2 regions of the Kitasatospora sp. NPDC091335 genome follow, and region 2 is predicted to be linked to the other one. Evidence: predicted binding sites of a transcription regulator. Region 2 holds the regulator's gene; the other holds the start of a gene.

Region 1 (6,979 bases), on a different contig from region 2:
GGCGACCACGCCGTCGTCGATCTTGGAGAGGTCGAGCAGGTGGGTGACCAGGCGGCCGAGCCGCTCGGTCTGCTCCAGCGCCGCCCCCAGGGTCGCCGGATTGGGCTGGACGACCCCGTCCACCACGTTCTCCAGGACGGCGCGCAGCGCGGCGATCGGCGTGCGCAGCTCGTGCGAGACGTTGGCGACCAGCTCGCGGCGGTGCCGGTCGGCGGCCTGGAGGTCGGCGGCCATCGCGTTGAAGGCGGCGGCCAGTTCGCCGATCTCGTCGCGGGAGTTCACCTCGACCCGGCGGCTGTAGTCGCCGGAGGCCATCGCGCGGGCGGCGGCCGTCATCTCGCGCAGCGGGGAGGCCAGTCCGTGCGCGAGGAACTGCATGAAGAGCAGCGAGGCGATCATGGAGAAGACCATGATGATCCGGATCTGGGTCTCGGACCGGATCGCCACGACCACCATCCCGGTGGCCAGGAACACGGAGACGATCACGAGCAGGGCGAGCTTGCCCTTGATCGAGCGGACCGGGTCGAGCGGCCGGACGTCGGCCCAGACCCGGTGGGCGGCGCGGGCGGCCAGGTTCTGCGGCCGCGCGCCGTCGGATTCCCCGTTGCGTTGCTGTGGAAAGGTCATTGGTCCCTGTAGTCCCCGCGTGGTGGCGCGGCGTCGTCCCGGACACGGGCCCCCCGGCGGCCCGTCGTCCGTGCGGCGCCGTCAGGAGAGCGGAGCCTCCAGCGCGTAGCCGACGCCGTGGACGGTGCGGATCCAGCTGGCGCCGATCTTCCGGCGCAGTGCCTTGACGTGGCTGTCCACGGTGCGGGTGCCGGAGGCGTCGGTCCAGTCCCAGACCTCGGCCAGCAGCTGCTCACGGGTGAGCACCGCGCGCGGCTGGGCGGCCAGGCAGGCGAGCAGGTCGAACTCGGTCGGCGTCAGGTGGACGTCGCCCGAGGCCAGCCGGACCCGGCGCTGCACGTGGTCGATCTCCAGCTCGCCGAAGCGCAGGCTGCCCAGGGCCGGTGTGCGGGCGGCCTGCTGGGCGCGCTCGACGCGGCGCAGCAGGACGTTGACGCGGGCGGCCAGTTCGCGCATCGAGAACGGCTTGGTCATGTAGTCGTCCGCGCCGACGCCGAGGCCGACCAGCAGGTCCGTCTCGTCGTCGCGGGCGGTCAGCATCAGCACCGGCACCGGGCGCTGGGCCTGGATCCGGCGGCACACTTCGAGGCCGTCGAAGCCGGGCAGCATGATGTCGAGGACCACCAGGTCCGGCTGCCAGGTGTGGAAGCCGTCGACCGCGCCGGGGCCGTCGTGGGCCACGGCGACCTTGAATCCCTCGGCGCCCAGCCGGGCGGCGATCGACTCGGCGATCGTGGGCTCGTCCTCCACCACCAGGACTCTGCGCTGGCTGCTCACAGTGCCACCGGTGTTGTGGTTGTCCTGCTGAATCTCTGTCACGGTCACGCCACCGCCCCCAGGGCTGCGGGCCGGCCATCTGTGGGGATGGCGGGCTCCGCTCGTAGTCTTGTTCCGTCGTGGACTGTGCCGGGTCCGCCGTCCCGCCGCGCGATCGGGAGCCGAGGACGGATGGTCGGCCGCCCATGTCTCCCGCGCACTTCGCAGCGTACGGACAGTGGATGCTTCCCGGCAGGTGGACCGGACGTTTCCGGCCCGTGGGCCGGCTGTCGGGCCGCCCTCGGACCCACTGCACGAGTGGGCACGGGCCGATACCTTACCCGGCGAATTTTCACCGCGTAACGGTACGTATGCACTCCAGTTGACGCCAAGTCGCCGGTCAGAGGCCCTGCTGTCGCGTTAATGGAGAGAAGGTCTGGACCAATGCCGGGAATCCGGCGGCCCGCCGCGGCGGCGGTCTTCACGGGCTTTTCCCAGGTGCCTCTCAGAACCTCGACGTACGGTGACCGCGACGACACCCGACCGGGCGGAATCCGCAGTGCGGGCCGGTACGTTGGACACCTGGCGGGAGTCGGTGGCTGCGGCGTGGAGCGGAGGCGGCATGGCTGGTCCGGGGCGGGGTGCCGACGGGTTCGGGACCATGGGAGCGCCGTACGGAATGCTCCGTCTCGGCCTGCGCGCCGGTGTCGTGGAGTGGCTGCTGGAACGGATGCCGACACCCCGGCGGACGCCCTTCACGCTCGGATATCTCGCCGTCGTGGGAGCCACCACGACCTTCGCCAGGCTCGCCGATCCGGAACTCGTGCAGCGGTTGCAGGAGGCCTCCAGTTCGGACGGGCACAACCTCCTCCAGCATCCTTTGCGTGCGCTCGTGCTGAGCGGATTCTGGGTGGCCGGCGAGGTGTGGATGCCGTACCTGTGGGGATTCGCCGTCACCCTCGCGCCGCTGGAACGCAGGGTCGGGCCGGCCCGGGCGGCGGCGGTGTTCGCCGCCGGGCACGTCGCGGCGACGCTGCTCTCCCAGGGGGTGGTGATCACCGCGGTGGAGACCGGGCGGATGGCGCCCGAGGCGATGGACTACCTGGACATCGGGGTCAGCTACGGCGTGCTCGCCTGCCTGGGCGCGCTGGCCGGGCTGCTCTCCTGGCGCGGGCGGCTGCTCGCGCTGGGCGGCGCCGGGCTGATGATCGCCGAGCAGATCGCCACCGACAAGGACGTGATCACCGGAGTGGGGCACCCGGCCGCGGTGCTCACCGGGGTCGCGCTGTGGCGCTGGCTGCGCCGGATCGAGCGGCGTCCGCCCCGGCCGCGTCCGGCCGCCGTGACGGCGGCCGCCCCCGCGGCCGGCGGTGCTTCCGCGCGGGTGCGGCCGGCGCGTTGACGCCGCCGCCCGGGCGGGGCCTCCCCGGGGCCGGAGCGTTCACTTCAGGCTCCCTTAAGGCGCGGTCGGTGCTTTCGGTGCTCTTTTGACGGAGCCGGAAGCGGTGCTTCCCGTGCCGAATCGTGTTCGCTCACAGCGAACTGGACGCCGGGAACATCCGGCGCCCGCGAAGCCTTAGTCAGGTCGACTCAACTTCACTGACCGGGGAGAGATCATGGCATCGACGTCCACACCGCTCACCCTGCCCGTACTGCCGCTGGACGACGAGGTCGTCCTGCCGGGCATGGTCGTCCCGCTGGACCTGAAGGACTCCGAGGTGCGCGCCGCGGTCGAGGCCGCCCGCGCGGCGGCCACCGGCTCCGGCAAGCCGCAGGTCCTGCTGGTCCCGCGGATGGACGGCTCGTACGCGGCGGCCGGCACGCTGGCCACCGTGGAGCAGGTCGGCCGGCTGGCCGACGGCGAGCCCGCCGCGTTGGTGCGGGCCGTGCGCCGGGTCAGGATCGGCGTCGGCACCACAGGCCCCGGCGCCGCCCTCTGGGTGGAGACCACGCCCTTCGAGGAGTCCTCGGCCGGGACACCGGTGGCCGGGCGGGCCGCCGAACTGGTCAAGGAGTACAAGGCGCTGTCCACCCAGTGGCTGCGCAGGCGCGGCGCCTGGCAGGTGGTCGACCGGGTGGACCGGATCGAGGGCGTCGGCGAGCTCGCCGACAACATCGGCTACGCCCCCTTCGTCACCCCCGAGCAGAAGCTCAGGGTGCTGCTGGAGGCCGACCAGGTCGCCCGCCTGGAGTACGCGCTGGCCCTGCTGCGCGACCACCTCGCCGAGGAGGAGGTCAACGACACCATCCGCAAGGACGTCGAGGAGGGCGTGGCCAAGCAGCAGAAGGAGTTCCTGCTCCGCCGTCAGCTGGAGGCCGTCCGCAAGGAACTGGCCGAGCTGAACGGCGAACCGGCCGACGAGGAGGGCGACTACCGCGCCCGGGTCGAGGCCGCCGACCTCCCCGCGGGCGTCCGCGAGGCGGCGCTCAAGGAGGTCGACAAGCTGGAGCGCGCCTCCGACCAGTCGCCCGAGGGCTCCTGGATCCGCACCTGGCTGGACACCGTCCTGGAGCTGCCCTGGAACGAGCGCACCGAGGACGCCTACGACATCGCCGGCGCCCGCGCGGTGCTGGACGCCGACCACGCCGGCCTGACCGACGTGAAGGAGCGGATCGTCGAGTACCTGGCCGTCCGCAAGCGCCGCTCGGACCAGGGGCTCGGGGCGGTCGGCGGCCGCCGGGGAGGCGCGGTGCTCGCCCTGGTCGGCCCGCCCGGCGTCGGCAAGACCTCGCTCGGCGAGTCGGTGGCCCGTGCCATGGGCCGCGAGTTCGTCCGGGTCTCGCTCGGCGGCGTCCGGGACGAGGCGGAGATCCGCGGCCACCGGCGCACCTACGTCGGCGCGCTGCCGGGCCGGCTGGTCCGGGCGATCAAGGAGGCCGGCTCGATGAACCCGGTCGTCCTGCTGGACGAGATCGACAAGGTCGGCTCCGACTACCGGGGCGACCCGGCCGCCGCCCTGCTGGAGGTGCTGGACCCGGCACAGAACCACACCTTCAGGGACCACTACCTGGAGGTCGAACTCGACCTCTCCGACGTCGTCTTCCTCGCCACCGCCAACGTGCTGGAGGCCATCCCCGAGCCGCTGCTCGACCGGATGGAGCTGGTCCGGCTGGACGGCTACACCGAGGACGAGAAGGTCGTCATCGCCCGCGACCACCTGCTCCCGCGCCAGCTGGAGAAGGCCGGCCTCGACGCCGGGCAGGTCGGCGTCGACGAGGAGGCGCTGCGCCGGCTCGCGGGGGAGTACACCCGCGAGGCGGGCGTCCGGAACCTGGAGCGCTCGATCGCCCGGGTGCTGCGCAAGATCGCCGCCCAGGCCGAGCTGGGCGAGCGCGAACTGCCCGCCGCGGTCGGCGCGGAGGACCTGCGCGCCCTGATCGGCCGGCCGCACCACGTGCCGGAGTCCGCCCAGGAGCCGGCCGAGCGCCGCACCGCCGTCCCGGGCGTGGCCACCGGCCTCGCGGTGACCGGCGCCGGCGGCGACGTGCTCTACATCGAGGCCTCGCTGGCCGACGCCGAGACCGGCGGCAGCGGGCTGACCCTCACCGGGCAACTGGGCGACGTGATGAAGGAGTCCGCGCACATCGCGCTCTCCTACCTGCGCTCGCGCGGCGCCGAGCTGGAGCTGCCGGTCACCTCGCTGCGCGACCGCGGCGTGCACCTGCACGTCCCGGCCGGGGCCGTCCCCAAGGACGGGCCGAGCGCCGGCATCACCATGACCACGGCGCTGGCCTCGCTGCTCTCCGGCCGCAAGGTGCGCACCGACGTGGCGATGACGGGCGAGGTGTCGCTGACCGGGCGGGTGCTGCCGATCGGCGGGGTGAAGCAGAAGCTGCTCGCCGCGGACCGGGCCGGGATCACCACGGTGGTCATCCCCAAGCGCAACGAGGCCGACCTGGACGACGTCCCGGCCGAGGTGCTGGAGCGGTTCACCGTCCACCCGGTGGCGGACGTGCGGGAGGTGCTGGAGCTGGCCCTGGAGCCGGCCACGGCCGCGGTGCTGGTGGCCGCCTGACCGGTGCCCCGGCCGTCCGACCGGTGCCCTGGGCGCCGGATGGGCGGCCAGGGCACCACCGGCGATCTGGAGGGCCGACGGCATCCCCGCGTGCGAGACTGCGGAGATGCCGTCCCCCACGCAGCGCGCCCTGGCCCGGGTGCCCGACCGGCTGCGCCCCTTCCTGGTGCGGCACCGCCGGCTGGTGAAGTTCCTGCTGGTCGGGAGCGGCTGCTTCGCGCTCACCACGGTGATCGACTTCGAGCTCAAGCTCACCGTGCTGGCGGGCAAACCGGTGGTCGCCCTGACCATCGCGACCGTGATCGGCACCGTCGTCTCGTACGTGCTGAACCGCCGCTGGGCCTTCCGGGCCGACGGCCGGCCGCGCGAGGTGCTGATGTTCGTCCTGGTCAGCGCGGTGGCGATCGCCGTCAACGACCTTCCGCTGGTGGCCTCGCGCTACCTGCTGGACCTGCGCGAGCCGTACACCAGCCCCTTCCGGCAGGAGGTCGCCGACTTCCTCAGCGGGATGGTCGTCGGCACCTTCGTGGCGATGCTGTTCCGCTACTGGGCGATGCGGCGGTGGGTCTTCGTCCCGCTCGCCGGGCCCGCCCTGGCGGCGGCGGTGCCCCAGGAGCCCGGTCACGCGGCACCCGAGCTGCCACGGGACGTGCCGTGAAGGGGACGGGGTGAGCCTCATGCGCGAGCCGGACGCGGTCCGGACCGGGCCCGCCAGCCAGCAGGGGATGCGCCGGGCCAACCTGGCCCTGGTGCTCGGGATGATCGCGAGCGGCCCGCGCTCGCGCGCCGAGGTGGCCGCCGGGACGGGGCTGACCAGGGCCGCCGTCTCCTCCCTCGCCGAACAGCTGATCACCGCGGGCCTGGTGGTCGAGGAGGGCCCCGCCACGCCCAGCGGCAAGGTCGGCCGCCCGGGCACCGCGCTCGGCCTCAACCCGGCCGGGCCCTGCGGCCTCGGCGCCGAGATCGGGGTGCGGCACCTGGGCGCCTGCGTGGTCGACCTGCGCGGGGAGGTCCGCGCCTGGCGGCGCCGGGAGGTCTCCAACCACGACCGCGAGCCCGCCGCCGTCATGGCGGACCTCGCCCACCTGCTGAGCGGGGCCGTCACCGAGGCGGGGCTGAGCCCGGCCGGGCTCACCCTGGCCGTGCCCGGGCTGGTCGGCGGCACCGACGGAGTGCTCCGGCGGGCCGCGAACCTGGGCTGGCAGGACGTCCCGCTGGCCGCGGGACTGCGCCCGGCGCTGCGGGCGGCCGGGGGCGGCCTGGCCGGGCTGCCGATCGAGGCGGACAACGAGGCCAACCTCGGCGGCCTGGCCGAGCGCTGGCTGGGCGCGGGCCCGGAGGACTTCCTGTACGTCTCCGCCGAGGCCGGGGTCGGCGCGGCGATCGTGGTCGGCGGCCGGCTGCTGCGCGGGGCGGGCGGCTTCGCCGGCGAGTTCGGCCACGTGCCGGTCCACCCCGGAGGGCCCCGCTGCGCCTGCGGGGCGGCCGGCTGCCTGGAGCAGTACGCGGGCGAGGCGGCGGTGCTGCGGGCGGCCGGTCTGGCCGGCGCCCGGGGCGACTGGGTGAAGCTGCTCGCCGAC
Region 2 (6,979 bases):
GCCGAAGAACTCGGTCGCGAGGGTCTTCGCCCGCTGGGCGGGCTGCCCGAAGCGGGTGGCGTCGTCCGCACCCGTGCGGACCACCTTGTAGATGTACAGCGCCGCACGGGCGGCGAGCGCGGTGCCGATCACGAACGTGACCAGCGAGATGACGATCGCTGCTAGCTGCATCGGCTCTCCGTCTCCTGCGGCTTTGCTGTTGAACAGGCCCTGCGGCCCCACGGTCTTCGGGCTGATTGTACTGGTCGGTAACTTGCCGGGCCGACGGCCCGGACATTACCGGTGGACAACGGTTCCCAGAAGATTCCCAAGCTATGGCGACAGTCACGTGGGCGCACCCCGCCACGGCGTGGCGCAGGTCTCCGGAGCGATTCGGCTCAGCAAAGTTGAGCGCTGGACACTCAGGCCTGTTGACGCCGCCCGTCGGGTCGTGCATCCTTGAGCCTGTAAAGCTCAACTCTTCCGTGGAGGTATTTACGATGGCACGCGCGGTCGGCATCGACCTCGGTACGACGAACTCGGTCGTCAGCGTTCTGGAGGGTGGCGAGCCCACCGTCATCACGAACGCAGAGGGTGCGCGGACCACGCCGTCCGTCGTCGCCTTCGCCAAGAACGGCGAGGTGCTCGTCGGCGAGGTGGCCAAGCGCCAGGCGGTCACCAACGTCGACCGCACCATCCGCTCGGTCAAGCGCCACATGGGCACCGGGTGGAAGATCAACATCGATGGCAAGGACTTCAACCCCCAGCAGATCTCGGCCTTCGTGCTCCAGAAGCTGAAGCGCGACGCCGAGGCGTACCTGGGCGAGACCGTCACCGACGCCGTCATCACCGTCCCGGCGTACTTCAACGACTCGGAGCGCCAGGCGACCAAGGAGGCCGGCGAGATCGCGGGCCTCAACGTCCTGCGCATCGTCAACGAGCCGACCGCGGCCGCCCTCGCGTACGGCCTCGACAAGGACGACCAGACCATCCTGGTCTTCGACCTCGGCGGCGGCACCTTCGACGTCTCCCTGCTGGAGATCGGCGACGGGGTCGTCGAGGTGAAGGCCACCAACGGTGACAACCACCTCGGTGGCGACGACTGGGACCAGCGCGTCGTCGACCACCTGGTCAAGGTCTTCCAGGCCGGCCACGGCGTCGACCTGTCCAAGGACAAGATGGCCCTCCAGCGCCTGCGCGAGGCGTCCGAGAAGGCCAAGATCGAGCTGTCCTCGTCCTCCGAGACCTCGATCAACCTGCCGTACATCACGGCCTCCGCCGAGGGCCCGCTGCACCTGGACGAGAAGCTCACCCGGGCCCAGTTCCAGCAGCTGACCTCGGACCTGCTGGAGCGCTGCAAGGTCCCGTTCCACAACGTGATCAAGGACGCCGGCATCTCGCTCTCCGAGATCGACCACGTCGTCCTGGTCGGTGGCTCGACCCGCATGCCGGCCGTCGCCGAGCTCGTCAAGGAGCTGACCGGCGGTCAGGACGCCAACAAGGGCGTCAACCCGGACGAGGTCGTCGCCATCGGCGCCGCGCTCCAGGCCGGTGTCCTCAAGGGCGAGGTCAAGGACGTCCTCCTGCTGGACGTCACCCCGCTGTCCCTCGGCATCGAGACCAAGGGCGGCATCATGACCAAGCTGATCGAGCGCAACACCACGATCCCGACCAAGCGCTCCGAGATCTTCACCACGGCCGAGGACAACCAGCCGTCCGTGCAGATCCAGGTCTACCAGGGCGAGCGCGAGATCGCGGCGTACAACAAGAAGCTCGGGATGTTCGAGCTGACCGGCCTGCCGCCGGCGCCGCGCGGCCTGCCGCAGATCGAGGTCACCTTCGACATCGACGCCAACGGCATCATGCACGTCGGTGCCAAGGACCTCGGCACCGGCAAGGAGCAGAAGATGACCGTCACCGGCGGCTCCTCGCTGCCGAAGGACGAGGTCGACCGGATGCGCCGCGAGGCCGAGCAGTACGCCGAGGACGACCACAAGCGCCGCGAGTCCGTGGAGACCCGCAACTCCGCCGAGCAGCTCGTCTACTCGACCGAGAAGTTCATCGCCGACAACGCCGACAAGCTGCCGGCCGACGTCAAGGCCGAGGTCGAGACCGCCATCGGCGAGCTCAAGGAGGCCCTGAAGGGCGAGGACATCGCGAAGATCCGCGAAGCCTCGGAGAAGGTCTCCACCACCGCGCAGAAGCTCGGCCAGGCGCTGTACGCCAACGCCGACGCCGCCGGTGCCGCCCCCACCGGTGACTCCGCCCAGGCCAAGGACGACGACGTCGTCGACGCCGAGATCGTGGACGACGAGAAGCCCAAGGGCGGTGCGGCATGACGGACAAGCCGCAGGGCGGCAAGCCCGGCGACGACTCCGCCGCCGAAGAGGCCGTGATCAAGGCTGCCGAGGAGGCCGCCGCCGGTGGCTCCGGGGAGTCCGGTTCGGAGGACCTCGCCGCCGCCAAGCGCGAGCTCTCCGAGCGCACCGGTGACCTCCAGCGCCTCCAGGCCGAGTACCAGAACTACCGCAAGCGGGTCGAGCGCGACCGGCTGACCGTCCGCGAGATCGCCGTCTCCAACATCCTGGAGTCGCTGATCCCGGTCCTGGACGACATCGGCCGCGCCCGTGAGCACGGCGAGGTGACGGGCGGCTTCAAGTCCGTCGCCGAGTCGCTGGAGACGGTCGTCGCCAAGCTGGGCCTCCAGCAGTTCGGCAAGGAGGGCGAGCCCTTCGACCCGACCATGCACGAGGCGCTGATGCACAGCTACTCCTCGGACGTCACCGAGGACACCTGCGTGCAGGTCCTCCAGCCCGGCTACCGCATCGGCGAGCGGATCATCCGCCCGGCGATGGTGGCCGTCGCGGAACCGCAGCCCGGCAGCCAGGCGTCCTCGGACGCCGAGGCGAAGTCCGCCGACCCGGACAAGTCCGACGGTGGCTCGGACAGCTGACAACCTGTGACAGCTGGAACCCAGTGACAGCTGACACCCAGTGCGCTGCGGAGTCGTACGCCGGCAAGTACGGCGGCCGGCTCCGCAGCGCGCTGTCGACGGTCGTTCGCTCAGCGCCTGTTGACAGCTCTGTGACTATGGACATCGGGAGGTGGCGGAAGCCATGAGTGGCAAGGACTTTGTCGAGAAGGACTACTACAAGGTCCTCGGCGTGCCCAAGGACGCCACCGCCACCGAGATCAAGAAGACCTACCGCAAGCTCGCGCGCGAGTTCCACCCCGACGCCAACACGGGTGACCCCAAGGCCGAGGAGCGGTTCAAGGACATCTCCGAGGCGTACGACGTCCTCTCCGACGAGAAGCGCCGCAAGGAGTACGACGAGGCCCGCAGCCTCTTCGCCAACGGCGGCTTCCGGGCCGGCGGCGGCCCCGGCGGCACCGGCAGCTACAGCTTCGACTTCGGCGACCTCTTCAGCGGCCAGCAGGGCGGCGGCGGGGGCGGCGGAGGCGGGCTCGGCGACGTCTTCGGCGGCCTCTTCAACCGCGGCGGCACCCGGCAGGCCCCGCCCAGGCGCGGCGCCGACGTCGAGACCGAGGTGACGCTCTCCTTCGAGGAGGCGGTCGACGGCGCGACCGTCCCGCTGCGGATGACCAGCCAGGCCCCGTGCCGTCACTGCAACGGCAGCGGCGCCAAGTCCGGCACCACCCCGCGGGTCTGCCCGACCTGTGTCGGCGCGGGCACCGTCAGCCGCGGCCAGGGCGCCTTCGCGCTCTCCGAGCCGTGCAAGGACTGCCGCGGCCGGGGCATGATCGTCGACGACCCGTGCCCCGACTGCCACGGCAGCGGCCGGGCCAGCTCGGCCCGCACCATGCAGGTCCGCATCCCGGCCGGCGTCCAGGCCGACCAGCGCATCCGGCTCAAGGGCAAGGGCGCCCAGGGCGAGCGCGGCGGACAGCCCGGCGACCTCTACGTCACCGTGCACGTCGACCCGCACCCGGTCTTCGGGCGCAAGGGCGACAACCTCACGGTCACCGTCCCGGTCACCTTCCCCGAGGCGGCGCTCGGCGCCACCATCGAGGTGCCCACCCTGAACGGCCCCGCCGTGAAGCTCAAGCTCCCCCCGGGCAGCGCCAACGGCCTCACCATGCGCGCCCGCGGCAAGGGTGCCACCCGCAAGGACGGCACCCGCGGCGACCTCCTCGTCACCGTCGAGGTCGTGGTGCCCCAGCAGGTCGCCGGCGACGCGCTGAACGCCCTGGAGCAGTACCGCGAGGCCACCGCCTCCGACGATCCGCGAGCCGCCCTGTTCCGGGCGGCGAAGGGAGCGTGACGACCAGATGTCCCCGATGAACCCGATCGATCCCGACACCCCGATCGGCCCCGGCGTCGGCGAGGGCCTGCCCGGTGCCGGCCCGCGCCGCACCCGCCGGGCCGCGGCCCCGCCGCAGTACGTCCTCACCGAGGACACCCCGGTGTACGTCATCTCCGTGGCCGCCGAACTGTCCGGGCTGCATCCGCAGACCCTGCGCCAGTACGACCGCCTCGGCCTGGTCTGCCCCGACCGCACCGCGGGCCGCGGCCGCCGCTACTCCGCGCGCGACATCCAGCAGCTGCGCGAGGTCCAGCGGCTCTCCCAGGACGAGGGCATCAACCTGGCGGGCATCAAGCGGATCATCGAGCTGGAGAACCAGGTCTCCGCCCTCCAGTCCCGCGTCGCGGAACTGGTCGACTCCCTGGAGGGCGCCGCCAGCGCCCTGCGGCAGCGCGAGGCCGCCGTCCACGCCTCCTACCGCCGTGACCTCGTCCCGTACCAGCCCCCCACCCCGCAGTCCAGCGCCCTCGTCGTCTGGCGCCCCAGGCGCTGACCGGGCCACCCACCGAGCCGCCGGCCCCTCCTCTCGGGGGGTGCCGGCGGCTCGGTGTTGGTGAGAGAGTGTCGCTCTGGCGATCGGCCAAGCTCGGGAGAGACCGGCGATCTCATCATCAGCAATGGTCACGCGCCCTAGGATCTGCTGGGACGGGTCACGGCGGGTTGGGTCAACGGCAAGGAGCCGGCATGAGTGGACGAGCTCAATTCGGCCCCATCACGAGTGGGGGGCCGATACTTTCCGCGGAAGCTCGTGCGCTTTTCCTGCACATCATCAGGACCGGCGGGAGTACGTCGAAAGAGGTCCCGGCCCCGGGTGAATCGGGTCCGCTGGACGAATTGATCAGAATAGGCCTTCTGGTCCCTGACCTCGACGCGCCGGACAGCCTGATCGCCATCGACCCGACCCAGCTTTCGGAGAGCCTCAGCAGCACCTGGCAGCGACAGGCGCTCGAGCTTCTCACCCGGGCCGTCGCCCTGCCGACCGAACTGAGCGAACTCGCCCAGGAGTTTCACACGCCCGGACAGGTCGGCGGCTCGATCGAGTATGTCCATGGCAAAGTGCTGATAAATCAGAAGATGCAGCAGTACGCCGACGCGGGCGCCGAGGAGGCGCTGGCACTCCAGCCAGGGGGTCCACGGCCTCCCGAGCTCCTGGCCTCGGTGATCGACCGGGACCTCGCCATGCTGGGCAACGGCACGAAGATCCGGACGATCTACCACGCCAGCACGCGTTACCACCAGCCCACCCGGGACTACGTCACACGCCTGGCCAAGGCCGGCGGCCAGTACAGAACCCTTGACGAGCCCTATACCCGGCTCATCGTCATAGACCGGAAGATGGCCGTCATCCCGGTCGCGCACGACTTGAACATGGCGGCCTTCATCCACGAACCCGCGGTGGCCACCTACCTCGCCGAGCAGGTCTTCGAGCCGAGCTGGAGCCGCGCCCTCGACTTCGACGGGGACCGCGCCGTCCCCCAGCAGGTCGTCTCGCGGCTTCGCCAGACGATCATCGATCTACTGCTGGCGGGAACCAATCACAGAGTCATCGCGAGACGCCTGGGAATCAGCGAACGCACCCTGGCCCGCCATATCGCCGAGATGCGCGAGGAGCACAATGTGGACTCCTTGTTCCAACTCGGATACGCGCTCGCGCGGGCTGAATCCACAAACGGGAACCATCCGTAGAGACATGCCCGCGCCAGCGGCGCGTCGGATCAGTGGCGGGTAAAAACGCGCCGGCCGCCCACCTGCGAATACGTTTCCCGCGGACGAGGAAGTCCGGGGAAGTCTCGCATCAGTGCCGGTCGGCACACGCGGTCAGCCCCAGCTGATGTCGTCGAGGACGGAGACAGCGGCAACGGCCGACGAGTCGGGCGCCGCCTGCCCGTGGTCGACCGCGAGATACCCGCCGAGCAATGCAGCCGCACCGACAACCAGAGGCAGGACCGCGTTACGGACGAAACGGCACAAGTGAGACATGCCCACCCCTTCTGTCATCTGCGTCGAACGCAGCGCCTAGACAAAACTTACCGACCACATGTTGCCGCAGGGTGCACGAGCCTGCCAATAGCTGCACGCCTGAGAACGCGTCATCTCCCTGCCAGGCATCCATATGACACCGGGAAGCCCTGGACGGGGCAGGTGCCACAGATGGACGATCAGTTCGCCCCCGATAGTCCAGCACCAGTTGACAATTCTGTTGCTGTACTGTCAATTCTCCCAACAATCGGGGCATCGGACTACTTGAAGCAGCAACCACTCTCCACGCCTGCCGACGCACTTTTCAACCCGGTCGGCCTTTCCCCGGAGTCGACATGACCGAGCCCTACCTGCGTCACCACGACAGCCAGGCCCCTGAGGGTCGGCGTGCACGTGTGTTCCTGGCCGCGCCGCTGATGCGGCTGACCGGGCCGGCCGACAGCGTGGTGACGCTCGCCAGCCGGACGCGGCTGACGACGCTCCGCACCACCCTCCTCCGCAGCGGTGCCGCCGTGTACAGCGCGCACCACAGCGACGCCTGGACCATCTCCGGCCGCGCGCCGGAGCCGCGCGTTCCGTCCGACTTCCGCGCCCTCCAGTCCGCCGACCTGGTGTTCGCCTACGTCGGGGCCCCCCTCTCGGCCGGCGTGAGCCTGGAGCTCGGCTGGGCGTCGGCGCTGCGCAAGCCGATCGTC

Evidence for each region. Region 2 encodes HspR, which represses chaperone genes until heat shock. Its sites were predicted from a motif close to TTGAGNNNNNNNNNCTCAA; they were not measured.
Region 1: the regulator HspR is predicted to act here: its motif matches at 2,959-2,977, upstream of lon (endopeptidase La).

The regions. Positions count from the first base shown of each region.
Region 1 is NZ_JBIVUM010000004.1:343,813-350,791, forward strand. It holds gene ACIQOW_RS12985 (sensor histidine kinase) at 1-627, opposite strand, end outside; gene ACIQOW_RS12990 (response regulator transcription factor) at 709-1,446, opposite strand; gene ACIQOW_RS12995 (rhomboid-like protein) at 2,063-2,785, shown strand; gene lon (endopeptidase La) at 3,000-5,399, shown strand; gene ACIQOW_RS13005 (GtrA family protein) at 5,506-6,057, shown strand; gene ACIQOW_RS13010 (ROK family protein) at 6,077-6,979, shown strand, end outside.
Region 2 is NZ_JBIVUM010000002.1:643,179-650,157, forward strand. It holds gene ACIQOW_RS07785 (heterodisulfide reductase-related iron-sulfur binding cluster) at 1-171, opposite strand, end outside; gene dnaK (molecular chaperone DnaK) at 480-2,318, shown strand; gene grpE (nucleotide exchange factor GrpE) at 2,315-2,932, shown strand; gene dnaJ (molecular chaperone DnaJ) at 3,096-4,262, shown strand; gene ACIQOW_RS07805 (heat shock protein transcriptional repressor HspR) at 4,270-4,797, shown strand; gene ACIQOW_RS07810 (helix-turn-helix domain-containing protein) at 4,989-5,990, shown strand; gene ACIQOW_RS07815 (hypothetical protein) at 6,620-6,979, shown strand, end outside.